Regions from separate parts of the Salirhabdus salicampi genome, predicted to be linked through region 2. Evidence: riboswitches for the same ligand, from Rfam matches in the RefSeq annotation. Region 2 holds a riboswitch; the other holds the start of a gene.
The links. Region 2 has a riboswitch for cyclic di-GMP ahead of NLW78_RS13710 (hypothetical protein). Riboswitches for the same ligand answer to the same signal wherever they lie in the genome.
Positions count from the first base shown of each region.

Region 1: linked by a shared signal. The riboswitch ahead of NLW78_RS02840 (anti-repressor SinI family protein) and the one ahead of NLW78_RS13710 (hypothetical protein) in region 2 are both predicted to bind cyclic di-GMP.

Region 1 is NZ_JANBWE010000001.1:537,802-545,318, forward strand. It holds gene NLW78_RS02810 (EAL domain-containing protein) at 1-1,330, shown strand, start outside; gene NLW78_RS02815 (hypothetical protein) at 1,360-1,653, opposite strand; gene NLW78_RS02820 (SIMPL domain-containing protein) at 1,862-2,530, opposite strand; gene NLW78_RS02825 (D-glycero-alpha-D-manno-heptose-1,7-bisphosphate 7-phosphatase) at 2,602-3,132, shown strand; gene NLW78_RS02830 (CDGSH iron-sulfur domain-containing protein) at 3,201-3,404, shown strand; gene NLW78_RS02835 (ferritin family protein) at 3,445-3,954, opposite strand; cyclic di-GMP riboswitch class I at 4,125-4,220, shown strand; gene NLW78_RS02840 (anti-repressor SinI family protein) at 4,249-4,371, shown strand; gene NLW78_RS02845 (helix-turn-helix domain-containing protein) at 4,452-4,784, shown strand; gene NLW78_RS02850 (TVP38/TMEM64 family protein) at 4,824-5,447, opposite strand; gene NLW78_RS02855 (TasA family protein) at 5,512-6,123, opposite strand; gene NLW78_RS02860 (TasA family protein) at 6,196-7,032, opposite strand; gene sipW (signal peptidase I SipW) at 7,116-7,517, opposite strand, start outside.
Region 2 is NZ_JANBWE010000005.1:79,322-86,838, forward strand. It holds gene NLW78_RS13685 (CheR family methyltransferase) at 1-782, shown strand, start outside; gene NLW78_RS13690 (two-component system response regulator) at 834-2,993, shown strand; gene desA (Delta(5) desaturase DesA) at 3,219-4,256, shown strand; gene NLW78_RS13700 (sensor histidine kinase) at 4,359-5,495, shown strand; gene NLW78_RS13705 (response regulator transcription factor) at 5,492-6,094, shown strand; cyclic di-GMP riboswitch class I at 6,334-6,416, shown strand; gene NLW78_RS13710 (hypothetical protein) at 6,429-7,313, shown strand.

The DNA.
Region 1 (7,517 bases), on a different contig from region 2:
TGATACAATTATGTACCATGTCAATGCTGCGTTAAGACAAGCGAAAAGTTATGGCAAGAACAATTATCAAATATATACACCGGAAATGAACGATGAATCATATCGCTTATTATCTATAGAGAAGGACCTACATTATGCGATTGAAAAGAACGAACTGTTCATGGTTTATCAGCCAAGGTTAGCGTTACCGATGAATCGTATTGTTGGTGCGGAGGCTTTAATTCGTTGGCGCCATCCGAAATGGGGGATTGTATCTCCGGCTGAGTTTATTAGTATTGCGGAACAAGGGAATATGATTGATGATATTTCTACATTTGTGTTTCGCTCAGTTTGTACTCAACTTAAAAGGTGGCAGCAAGATGGATATGATGTAAAAACGATTTCCCTGAACTTATCTGCAAAGAATTTCTTAAATGAAGGATTAACGGAAACAATTGGTAAAATTATCGAAGATACAGGTGTGTCTCCTCAGTTTATTGAAATTGAAATTACAGAATCGTCGATTTTATCAGCTGAAACGGTAGTGAAAAGAGAATTAGAAAAATTGAAGGAGATGGGATTCAGAATTGCGCTTGATGATTTTGGTACCGGATATTCTTCTATTTCCTATTTACGACGTTACCCTATTGACACGTTAAAAATTGACCGTACATTCATTCGAGATCTTGAAAAAAATGAAAGAGATCTTACCATTGTGAAAAATATTATTAATCTCGCACAAGACTTAGGCATGACTGTTGTTGCTGAAGGTATTGAAACAGTCAAACAATACGATTTAATTCGTTTGAACGGTTGTAATGAAGTACAAGGGTACCTGTTTAGTAAACCTGTTATGGATCTAAAGATGACGAATTTCCTAGAAGAAAAAGTAATGTTATCAACAAAAAACGAAAAGGACATAACGGATGAACGGAAACACAAGCGTGTCATTTTACACTTACCCCTGAAAGCAATACTTCGTAAACCATCCTTACAGAAAAGTGAGGAAATTGCTGAAGTATTAGTTGAAAATATTAGTGTTAAAGGTTTGAAATTTATATCTCCATTACATTTAGAAACAGATGTACTTTACACCCTTGAAACCAACCTATGTGGCAAGACTATTACGCTCTCAGGAACAATCGTTTGGTCAGAGAATGTTGGATTCGATATATATAAATACGGTGTTCAATTTCAGTTATCTGAAAAAGATCAGAAACTATTGAACTCCTTACTCAAAACGTTAAAACATTTAGTAACCCAGTCACCTAAATCTGTAGAAGGTTGGTTTATTGATACGAACGCTTTTAGCTTTTTGAAAAGACAATATAAAAATAAAAACAAACAATAAGAACGCTTGGAAAACCAAGCGTTCTCTGTTTACCATAGTCCAGGTCCATGCCCATGCCATGGATGAAGCTTACCATGATGGTGATGTCCATGGTAATGTCCATGGTGATAGTGATCATAATGAGGATAATGTCCATAACCGTGATAAAAAGGATAGCCATAATCGTATCCGACCCACGGTTGATACCCTTGAAACCCTTGAAACCCTTGTGCAGCTGTTCCTGCTGCTGCTCCTAATAAGAAAGGAACAACTGGCCAAACTCGTTCTTGCTCACCATGTTGCGCTTGCATTGGATCTGGAAATTGTGGAAATTGATTATACATTGAAAGTCCCCCTTATGTGAATTCATAACCATTTTATGAAAGTTTCTTCGGATTGGTTTTTTGCACATAAGATATATTATTGTAGAAGAAAATAACGTAAATAGGTTCATAATGGGGGGTTCTGCACCAATGATTCCTTTTAAAAGGTTGAAAAAATAGGCGTTTATCTACAAAAAAAGACTGAAATGTTTACGCATTTCAGTCAATCCTAGGAAAAGTAGGTATATTCGACCTCTACCCTGGCTGAAACAGAAAGCATACCTGGTTCGGTTGGGAATTCAACATTAGATACCATTGTATTTATCATTGTTTGCGGAGTGCTTGTGCTTGTTAACTCCGTAATCCGTTCAGGTGTACGGTGAAGTGATACACCGATTGTTTCAGCAGTCGATGACGCTTTTTTTTGTGCATTTTGCAACGCCATACGTAATGCTTTTTCGTAATACACGTCCGATTGTAACACGGTGAACTGAATGTTTGAGACATAATTAGCACCATTCGATATAGCTTTATCAACGATTTGACCTATATTAGAAATGTTGTTGGACTGAATGATCATCATGTGTGTTACACGATATCCACGGAATATTTGTTTGCCATTTTCATAGTCATATTCCATGTTAACGTGAAACTCCTTTGTTTGAATATGCTCCCTATCTATCTGTAACTGAAGCAGTGCGTCAATTACACGGGAAGATGCTAATCCATTTTCTGATAAAGCAGTATTTAAACTTTCGTGTATTGTTATGACACCAAGTGTAATATAAGCTACATTAGGTTCGATGTTCACTTTTCCTTCTCCATATACCTTCAAAATGGAAGGATGGTTTCGAGTTGGAACTCTAGGAGATTGAATCATGGAGTAATCATAATTCAATGGGAACGCCTCCTTTCTATTCTTATATAATGTATTCAATAAGTTAAGTCTTGATATTAGGAGGAACATGAATGAGTAAAGCGATGTTTTTAGATCGAGATGGAGTCATTAACGAAGTACTGACGAATCGAGTAAAGTTTGTCAATAAGCCGAAAGATTTTTATTTTTTAGATGGTGTTGGTGAAGCGATAAAATTATTTAATGACAGTGGCTATAAAGTGTTTGTTGTCACAAATCAAGGTGGGATCGGTCTCGGGCACATGAAAGAATCGGATTTACATAAAGTGCACGACAAAATGCGTGAAGACTTAAAGGAGTACGGAGCAGTCATCAATGATATAGCTTACTGTCCCCATAAGCCCCATGCGAATTGTCCATGTCGTAAACCAAAGCCGAAAATGATTCTTGATTTAGCTGAAAAATATGACATTGATGTAAAACAGAGTTTTATGGTTGGTGATCGAGAAGCTGATATTCTTGCAGGGAAACGCGCAGGAACGAAAACTGTATTAATTGGGAATAGGGAGGAAGTAAATATCGAGGCGGATGCAGTGTTTTCCGATTTATTATCGGTAGCGAACTGGTTGTCTGAATACGAGTAGGGTTTATTTTTTTCAATTTTTCGTTAAATGTTTTATTATAGAGAGAGAAATAACAGGGAGGGGTTAACATGTCTGAAAAGGTAACGATTAAAGTAAACGATAACGGATCGTTTCGAGTGAGCGGTGATGTTGAACTGGTGGATGCTGAGGGAAATGTGTTTGAAACGAAAAAGAGCTTCTCACTATGTCGTTGTGGTCAGTCAGCGAAAAAGCCATTTTGTGACGGAACACATAAAAAAATTGATTTTGATAGCAAACCTAGGGCAAAATAAAGAAACGCTGTTGAGTTCTACTCAACAGCGTTTCTTTCGATTAAAGTTTGTTCATTTCACTTTTTAATTGTAATAAATGTCGTCGGGAATCTTCCCTAATGTCCATAAATGTTTCCATAACATCCTTAGGGAAAGTGTATTCACGTAAAAATTTATCATACATTGAAATGTTCCGGTGTTCTGCATGAATAACTGTTTTGAAAGCCTGCCTTAAGGATGACTCCCGTACTACATAGTGCTCAGCATTGGCGTTATGTGTAGGAACTGAAATGTCGTATTTCCCGGCTAAGTATAGTAGATCTTTTACATTTTCTTTATCAGCAAACTGAATCTCAGTAAAAGGCTTTGGCGTTCCATATTGCTCCATGATGACATCGTAACGTACTTGAGCTAGAAATTCATCTTCAAGAGCATATGTAATCGCTTTGTTTAAATCAATCGATTGGTCCTGTAGTGCGCCCTTTGCCCCAAAATGATTTGGTATTTGGGCATGTACTGTCATATGTAGGCTCAATAAAAAAACAATGCAAGTGGAAATCACAATTCTCATTCCATACCACCTCGTTCTTATAATCATTATATTAATACATTTCCCCAGTTTGGAAACATCATTCACACCTATAAGACGAATACATACTACATAATGAGATAGGAGTTTCATTTTCACTTCTATATAGGAAAAAAGTTACATATATATGGAATTGGTATACCAGTGAGTGTTTCAGAAAAAGGCAACCCTGTTGAAAGATAGGGGCGCAAAGCTACAGGTTTAAGTAATACATCAGGTGTGTACTACTAGACGGCTGAGCTGCCTGAAATACTGATGTATTTTAGGGGGAATGAGATGATACGCAAGGCTGGTTTGAACTTGGATCAAGAATGGGTTGAGTTAATTCTTGAAGCATTAAGAGAAGGGATAAGTAAGGAGGAGATTCTAAAATATTTAGGAGAGAATAATCAGAAGTAGAGCAGAGCAAAAAATGTTCTCCATAACAAACAATAACCTTCCATATATGGTATAATAATGAAAAGGAAGGTGTCCATATTATGATCGGAGAACGGATTAGAAAGTACCGTAAATATAGAAAGATGTCTCTATCAGAGCTTGCTGAAAAAGCAGGTGTCGCAAAATCGTATATAAGTTCCATAGAGAGAAATATACAATCCAATCCATCTGTTCAATTTCTTGAAAAAGTAGCCCAAGTTCTTGGTATACCAGTGAATCTTTTACTATTTCAAGAAGAAGAAAACCAGTTGAAACAAACACTTGATGCTGACTGGTTACAATTAGTTCAAGAGGCAATGACTTCAGGAGTATCAAAAGAAGAGTTTAAAGATTTTATTGAATATAATAAGTGGAAACAGGAACAGAAAGAATAACAAAACGTTCAACGGGATCAACTACCGATTGAACGTTTTTTATGTGCGAACGGCAGATGGTTTTCGTTTAACCTTGTTGTAAATAACGATTGTCACGATGAGAAAATAGGCACCATACAGTAAAAGTGAGCCTGTGATACTTTCAGTAGTTTGGTAACCAGCAAGCGTGAATATGATGATTCGAGGCAGTATACCAAATGAAGTAGCAATTGTAAACATAACCCAATTTACGTTTGTACTACCACACATAATGTTGACGACCGGTGAAGGCAAGATAGGAAATATACGTACACCTAATATCGTAATAAATGCATGTTCTTGAAATAACGTATCATAATGTTTTGCCTTTTCATACTTATTCAAGAAGTTTCGCATGAAATCTCTGAATCCATACCGTGCCATAAAAAACATTGTCATCGTCCCAGTCATAACACCTGTGAAAATAATAAGGGTGCCTGTTACGACTCCAAACAACGAACCGACAATTCCAGTCGCAACGATGAACGGAACGATTGGAAAGAATACAAGTAATGAGAAAAAGAATATACTTATATAAATCGCTAAGTCATTGCCCGAGTGAATGGTAAATAAAAGTGTATCTTTGGTTAAAACAAATGATAATACGATTACGGCATAGATAATAATGGAAATCCATTTCTTCATGTCATCACCCTTTTATAAACTAAAAAAACAGCCTTGATTTATGTATGACAATCATCAAGGCTGCTTAGTCCTGTTTGTTCTTTATAGAATTTCTCCTTTGATAGACATATAAACTAGCGCCAATCAGAATGAAAACGGATCCTATTAAGAAATAATTAAAAAACGGCGTAGAAGTTGAAGGCAATCGTTTATCTACAGGCAATACCCCACCTAACGTTCCTTCAACATAAACTTTGAATTGAAACTCGCTTCCTAAACCTTGAAATTCGTTTGTAAGTTCAGTCGGAATCTCAATGAGGAATAACAAATTTTCGCTCGTTTCACTTTGTAGAGTACGCTCATCTAATTGCTGAAAATCTTTAAGTTTACCATTGAAAATGGTATTTTCACCTTCGTCTTTTATCTGTAGTAAAAGTTGATTATAAAAATGTTCAGATCCATCTGTAAACGTATTGTTGATCAAATATGTTAATTGCTCTTTCCCGTTATTCGCAATTTGAAAAGAGCGGGCGACCGAATCCCCAGGTTTCGTATTACGTAAGTCAAAAAGGATTTTTTGTGGTTTTACAGATATATCGATTACTGCTTGGCGTTCATTATCGTGAGTACTAGCAATAGTTGAAATCGGTATCAACACGAGAAGGAAAAAGATTATCATTATGTGAGTTTTTCTCATAACTTTGCTCCTCAATGTCTAGTTAATAGGTAGAAAAGGTGGGAGGACCCACCTTTTCTTGTAAGATGCAAATTAATCAGTTACTTCTTCGTTATGTGTAGCGTCACCTTTTGTTCTAGGGTCTGGCATGCTATCACCGTCAGCAGAACTTTCTACTTCGTTGTTAATTTCGCCATTTCCATGATTCGTATCTACATGAACACCATCCCACTGAGTGGCTTCCAGATTAAAGAAGAAATCTACACTATCACCTTGGAATTTATTTTGGACATATGTTCCATCGTTATTAAGATCGTTGTTATCGATAAATGTAATTTGAATAAATACATCGTCAATATCTGATGGATTTACAGGAATACCACGATAATCAGTATCATCAACGACTAATGGGGCAAGGTTGATCCGATTAGAACCGTCAGATGCAAGGTAATCAGTTTTAATTTTATTTACGTATGAACCATCAACAAGATCCGCTAATGTTAAAGTTTCACCGTCCTTTACGACGTTTTCTCTAGGTTCCCAATTAGTAGATTCTCCATCTACGTTCATAAAATCAATTTTAAATTGCGCCAAAAATTCTGATTCTGTGTTTGAACCACCATTTACAGCATTCGTGTCATCAACGAAGTTGTCAGACGTAACATCTAGCAATACCTCTTTAATAGCTAGTGTACCTGTATTTCTTAGTTCAAAAATTCTTTGAATGTTATCACCAGGCTTTAAGTTGGAAAGGTCAAACGAAATAGGCTTATTATGACTCTTTCCGACCTCCAAATCTAGTGTACCTGCTGCAAAGTGGTTGTTGATTGTTGCAGTATCGTTAAATGCTGCCCACGTTCCACCTCCAACTAATGAAATGCCTAGAGCAGCAGACGCTACCCCCATACCAATTTTCTTCTTAATACTCATTCATCTTCCTCCTTATTCCCTCATGTCGAGGTATGTAATATTTATATTGAACCCTTATGTCAAAGCATAAGAGGAACAATCCTTTACGAATTTGTATTTTCTAGTTTTGTTTCTTTCGGCGGATCGATTTCTTTAAAAGCTTTTAGTAACGTAATCACAGAGTAAATGACTAGCAGTACGCCTGGAATAATTAGTAGTAATGCAGCTCCAGCATTTGACCTGGAAAACTCAATAAAGTAACCGAGTATTGGAATGGAAAAACCAGTATAAACACCAGTAACATTAATTGCAGGAACTAAGTTCATATCAGGTTGAGCGTTGTTATCCCCTTTTGTTTGAAAGTAAAGTCGCCCTTCACGGTCAATTACGTCAATAATCCGGTGTGTGACAAACGAATTATCCCTTTGCATGAACGTTACAATATCGTTCGTTTTTAATACGGAAGGGTCTTCAACAGGTTTTAGTGCAATGACTGATCCCGTAGA
Region 2 (7,517 bases):
TCGAAGGGATTTTCCTTCGTTACGGATACGACTTTCGAAATTATTCATATTCGTCTCTACGGAGGCGTATATGGCATCGAATAAAAGCCGAAAAGCTTAGATCTATTTCTGAATTAACAGAAAAGGTACTCCACAACCCGATTTTTATGGAAAGGCTCCTCGCCGATTTTTCCATAAATGTTACCGAAATGTTTCGGGATCCTAGCTTTTTCTCCTCATTTCGAAAGAATGTTGTACCATTGTTAAGATCCTATCCAGTCATTCGAATTTGGCATGCAGGGTGCTCAACTGGTGAGGAAGTATATTCAATGGCAATTACGTTGAAAGAAGAAGGTTTACTAGGAAAATGTAAGATTTATGCCACTGATATGAACAAAAATGTGTTAGAAATTGCTAAAAGTAGAAAAGTACCGTTAGAAAAGATGCGAAAGTATACCTATAATTATCATCAAGCAGGCGGTGAAAAAGACTTTTCCAAATATTATTCGGTACAAGGGAATTTTGCTATTCTCGATCAAAGCTTAACGGAGAACGTTGTTTTTGCCCAACATAATTTAGTTACAGACGGTTCTTTTAACGAATTCAACTTAATTTTGTGCCGAAATGTCCTTATTTATTTTAATAATGAATTACGTGATCAAGTTCACGATTTGTTTTATCAAAGTTTAAGCAGGTTTGGTATATTAGCGTTAGGGGATAAAGAGTCCATTCGATTTACACAACATGCACAACATTTTGAAGAAGTATTGCCAACTGAGAAGTTCTATCGAAAGACGAAGTAACCAAAATCTACGGAATTCCAAGCTGAAACTTAATAGGTTAGGAGTCTAAATATGCAGCGAAGTGATAAAATTAACATCTTAATGGTAGATGACCGTCCCGAAAACCTTCTAGCACTTGAAGCTGTACTTTCCAGTCCGGAGTACAATTTAGTTCGGGCAACATCTGGTGAAGAAGCTCTTAAGTTTCTCCTGAAAGATGACTATGCAGTCATTTTGCTTGATGTTCAAATGCCTGGTCTGAATGGATTTGAAACAGCACAAGTCATTAAAAGTCGACAAAAAACTCAACACATTCCAATTATTTTCTTAACAGCCATCAATAAAGAGCCAGAACATGTATCGAAAGGTTATTTAATTGGGGCAATTGATTATTTATTCAAGCCATTTGAGCCTGATAATTTAAAGGCTAAAGTCGACAACTTTGCCAGTATTTATGAAAAAAATCAAAGAGTAAAAAAACAATCTGATTTGTTGAAGAGAAGCTTACGAGATTTAGAAAAAGCAAACCAGGAATTATCAAGACAGGCGGCGGAATTACGGAAAGCAGAGGCTATTTCGCGTATTATTGGGGACGCTTCAATTGACACGATGATTGTATTTAATAATCAAGGCGAAGTGTTAACGGTGAATCCTGCCGTAAAGGGAATGTTTGGCTATTCTCAATCAGAGTTGATAGGGGATAATATTGTTGCACTGATTCCTCTATTTGGATCGGATAAATTAAATGTTATTTTTAATGATGAAGATGGCAAACATGAGCACATATTTGAGCGTTTAATTGAAACACAAGCCCTTCAGAAAGATGAGTCATTATTCCCAGTTGAGATACAAATTGGAAAGGCTATTGTCGATGGTAAAAGGTTATTTGCTTGTACCATTCGCGACATAACGGAACGGAAAAAGCAGCTAGCAGCATTAAAACATCAAGCTTTACATGATAGTTTAACAGGGCTACCGAATCGTACGTTATTATATGATCGAATTCAAGAAAGTATGGGGAAAAGTAAAGCTTCCTCCACTGAAATGTCCCTACTCCTCTTTGATTTAGATCACTTTAAAGCAATCAATGACACCTTAGGCCATCATTGTGGTGATCTTTTATTAAAGCAGATAGCGAATCGACTTGAGACCCTTGTAGGGGAAGAAGACACAGTCGCACGATTAGGTGGGGATGAGTTTGGTGTACTATTGTCCAATATGGATACAGACAAAGCAGTAACGTTGGCGAAAGAAATTATTGAAGTCATTGAACAACCGATTGAAATTAATGAACAGACATTGATGGTTCGTCCAAGTGTCGGTGTGGCAATATTCCCATATCATGGTGACGATGTGGAAACGTTAATGCGAAGAGCAGATGTTGCGATGTATACAGCGAAGCGTACGGGAAGTGGCTACGCTATTTATTCAACCGAAAATGATCCAAACAGCTTAAATCGCCTACAATTAATTAGTGAACTTCGGGATAGTATTGATCATGACAAGTTAATGGTTTATTACCAGCCAAAACTAGATGTGAAGTCTAATCGAGTATTCGAACTTGAGGCTCTTGTTCGTTGGGAACACCCGATACACGGTTTTATTCCGCCGGATGAGTTCATTCCTTTAGCAGAGCAAAATGGATTAATTAAATCACTTACTTTAACAGTGTTGAACAAGTCCTTAGGTCAACTCGCCCGTTGGCGAAAAGAAGGGTACAATACGGGAGTAGCCGTTAATTTATCAACTCGCAATTTACAAGACATATATTTGCCCGACCAAGTAAAAGAATTATTAGAGAAATGGGAAGTGCCACCACAGTGTTTAACATTAGAAATTACGGAAAGCTTTATTATGGCAAACCCAAAAAGGGCAATGGATATATTATTGAAACTAAGAGGACTCGGAATTCGCTTGTCTATAGATGATTTTGGAACAGGTTATTCTTCGTTGGCCTATTTGAAGAACTTACCAGTTGATGAAATAAAAGTTGATAAGTCTTTTGTTATTGATATGACAAAGGATCCGAACGATGCGATGATTGTTCGATCTGTCATTAGTTTAGCGCATAATTTAGGAATTTCAGTTGTAGCAGAAGGTGTAGAAACTGAAGAAATATGGGATATGTTGGTTTCATTGTATTGTGATTCAGTACAAGGTTACTATTTAAGCCGCCCATTACCGGCTGATAATATTTTTCGTTTCTTAATGGAAAGAGAAATAAGAGTTTAGGATATAAGGAGCGTTGTCTGAACTGTAGACAGACACGCTCCATTTTATTGTTCATTTTTTCGTGAATGTTACGCCCCTTTTTATGGAATATTAATGTTGAAAAAGCCGCCGCAAATCAAATATATGACATTTGTCATAAAAAACTGCTGACGTTCATGACTATTACGAAACAAGAAATTCACCTATCATTAAGACTAGGTCATAAAGGAAACAAGGGGGATAATTATGGCTAACTCAAAATTAGCGCAACTACGAAAAAAAATTAAACAATTTGAAACATCAGATACAAAGGCAAGTGTATGGCAAATGATTAATACAATAGTGCCATATATATTGCTATGGTACTTAGCATACGAGGCGATTTCTATATCTATATGGTTATCATTAGCGATTTCAGTAATAACGGCAGGGTTTGTTGTGCGGACATTTATTATTTTTCATGATTGTTGTCATGGATCATTTTTTCATAACCGCAAGCTAAATAACATTGTCGGTACTATTACCGGAATTTTAACAATGTTTCCATATGAAAAGTGGAAACGTGAACATTCAATTCATCACGCTACTAGTGGAAATTTAGATAAACGTGGAACTGGCGATATCTGGGTTATGACAGTTGATGAGTATGTAAAAGCGACAAAGCTTGAACGTCTGCAGTACCGTTTATATCGTAATCCGTTCGTAATGTTTGTACTGGGTCCACTAATGTTATTCTTTGTGGAAAATCGAAAAAACCGTAAAGATGCTCGAAAAAAAGAACGAATCAACATGTATGTTACGAATGTATCCATTGTTGCTATTGCAATTGTTTTAATGTTAGCCATCGGTTGGGTTAACTTTCTAATCGTTCAATTACCAATTATGTTCGTATCAGGAATGCTCGGAATATGGTTATTCTACGTTCAGCATCAGTTTGAAGACTCCTATTTTGAAGATGAATCGGATTGGGACTACGTGAAGGCGGCTATAGATGGAAGTTCATATTATAAACTACCTAAAATATTACAGTGGATTACGGGTAATATCGGTTACCACCATGTTCACCATTTAAGTCCGAAAGTACCGAACTACCATTTGGAGCCTGTACACAATTCAACACCAGAATTACAGCAGGCGACAACGATTACGGTTGGTTCAAGTTTAAAATCCATTCGTTTCCGTTTGTACGATGAAGAAGCGAAAACATTCGTTACGTTTAAAGAGGTTAAACATTTATTAAAGCAACCAAATAAAAAAGTATCCATGCAAGTAAATAAAACGTAAAAGTCTAAGGGAAAAACCGTTCAAATGTAAATTGAATGGTTTTTCTTTTATCATAATGGAAGATGGTATAATAGATAGGAATTGTAAGGAAAGGAAACGAATATGCAAAATTGGTATAATATTTTTCCGAAAAACAAAAGTTTAAGCATTTACGTATGGATCATATTTAGTTTATTACCTTTTTACTTTATATTTAAGTCGACTATGCTTTGGGAAATCGTGTTCGGATTCGTCATGATCATTTTATTCTTCGTAGCTTACCGGTTATCTTTTTTGTCTAATGGATGGTTTCTATACGTATGTGTTTCCATCATGATATGTATAAGTGTAGGCATGTCACTTTTTTATGGGTATGTATATTTTTCACTATTTTTAGCCTTTTATATTGGGAATGTACAACATAAAGGTGGATTTATAACCCTCTATATTATTCATGTTGTAACGACCATTACAGCTGCGTCATTGAGCGTATTGACACAACGTGAATTATTCTTTTCACAATGGCCTTTTATTGGGGTTACAATCTTAGGGGTTGTATTGTTGCCTATTAATACATATAACAGAATTAAAAGGCAAAAGCTCGAAGTTCAGCTTAATGATGCGAAAGAAAAAATTTCACAATTAATGGTTTACGAAGAAAGACAAAGAATTGCACGAGACTTACACGACACACTTGGGCAAAAATTAACGTTAATTGGGTTGAAGAGTGACTTAGCGAGCCGGTTAATTCATAAAGACATAAATGGTGCCAAAAATGAAATTACGGATATTAATCAAACCGCGAGAACAGCGTTAAAAGAAGTGCGGGATATGCTTGCGGATATGCGTGGGGCGAAGTTAGATGAAGAATTGAAACATGTTCAGCAACTTTTAAAAGCTGCCAATATTGACGTATCCATACATGGGAAAACAAATTTGCGCAATACGCCTGCATTAGTGGAAGATGTAATGAGTATGTGTTTAAAAGAGGCTGTAACAAATATCGTAAAGCATAGTGGAGCAAAATCTTGCATAATTGAAATAAACGAAACGATTGATCATTTTCGTTTAAAGATTGAAGATGACGGGGTTGGATTTAGTGACGAAAGTGAACAAACAAATGGTCACGGTTTAAAAGGTATGGCTGAACGTTTAGAATTTGTGAACGGCCAAGTGAACATTACGAACAAAAATGGTACCACAATAGATATAACCATACCTAATGTTATGACAATGGTAAAACAGGGGGAAGAGCGATGATTCGTATCGTCATTGCGGAAGACCAGCGAATGTTACTCGGTGCACTCGGTTCTTTACTTGATTTAGAAGATGATATGGAAGTAGTAGGGAAGGCTGCAAATGGACAAGAAGCAGTCGATCTGGTGAAACAGCACAATCCGGATATTTGTATTATGGACATCGAAATGCCGGTAATGAATGGGCTAGATGCTGCTGAAGAAATGATTGACTTGCCATGTAAAACCATTATCTTAACGACCTTTGCACGAGCAGGATATTTTGAACGTGCACGACAAGTGCAAGTTAGTGGCTATTTGTTGAAGGACAGTCCTAGTGAGGAGTTAGCAAGTTCCATACGGAAAATTATGAACGGTGGAAGAGTCTATTCCCCTGAACTCGTTGATTTAGCTTACGAAGAAGCAAACCCACTTACAGAGCGGGAAAATCAAGTGATAAAGTTGATAGCAAAGGGAAAAAGCACAAAAGAAATTGCAAAAGAACTCCACTTAACGTATGGTACAGTTCGTAACTATATATCAGTCATCTTTGACAAACTGGACGTATCAAACCGGGTTGAAGCTGTTTCAAAGTTTGAGGATAAAGGTTGGTTCAAACAATAATGTTTAAAGTAAGACACTTTGGTATAAGAAGTGTCTTTTTTTATTTTAAAAAGATGTTACTACTTTAAAATAGAAATCGTCTACTTTACATAATGATAGGTTAACAAGAACGGTGCACATAGTGAACATTTTTCGTTATTTTGGAATAGTTAACTGCTTCAAAATCTTATTGTGGGTAATAAGAGTTACTTTTTGTTGGTACTAAAGTATGATATTCTATATTTATGTAAATATTGCCTTCAAGATAAGGGCAAACCTATCGAAAGATGGGGACGCAAAGCTTAAGGGGCTAAGGTGTAAACCATGCCAGCCAGCTACCAGAGGAGGAAAAGTCATGCAAATTTATAAAGACCAAGCCAATTACCAGCCATTTTGGAGAAATCAATCTTATAACACTACATATCAGCAACAACCAAATCAACAAAACAAAGTGACAAACCACCCCCAATTAAATGAAACTAAAGGATTTCAAAATGAAACAGGTAGTCAAAAGAACAACTTGCAAAGTATGCAAAATGTGCTGAATAACTACTATTCTATGAAATCAGGTTTTAATAGTAGTGGTGACTTGAAGAAACAGTTAAATCAATTGGCAGAAAAGAGTATATCTTATCGTGTAGATAAGCATTCTGAAAAGTTCGAATCGAAAGTTCATAACTTTAAGATGGAGATAAGTCGCGAAGCCCACGAAGCATATAGTAAAAGTCGTCAAAATAATTCTGCGGCGCATCCATCTGAAAATCGTAACAATGCAAGTGTGAATGGACAAGCCAATCGCAATGACAAAGCAGCAACAGCTAGTAACGGTAAGAATATCTCAAATGAAAATGCTGATAATAAAGGACGCTCTCAATCTAGTGCAAATGATGAGAATCGATCTGCTTCAAATCATACAGAAAATGAAACATATACGAATCAAGTTGAAAACCGTGGTCGAACAGAATCTAACGTAAAGAATCAATCAAGAACGAATTATACTGAAAATAATTCGACTGCAAGTGGTAATAGTAGTTCCAGTACAGCAGCTACTGAGGCGGCCCGTGGTACACAAGTACAAACTAAAGATACGAACGTAGAAGTGCAACGTGGCGACGGTTTTATGTATAATCAAACCGATAACACAACGTCTCAAGAAGGTGTATCTAGTAGAACGTCGGTGCAAAATGACGGCACATGGGAAGGTATGAATACTTCTGTAAATAAAGATACAACAGTTTAGAATACAGAAGTACAAACCGAGTCCAATAAAGTAGGCACATGGGAAAGTATGAATAACGAGACTACAGTCGGCGTAACTAATGGTGAAAATGTATTTAATACTGGACCAATAGGATCTAATATAGACTATAAAATGTAAATATGAATAATAAAAAAGTGAAGGTATAACCTTCACTTTTTTATATAGTTGAAAGAGGTAGAGGAA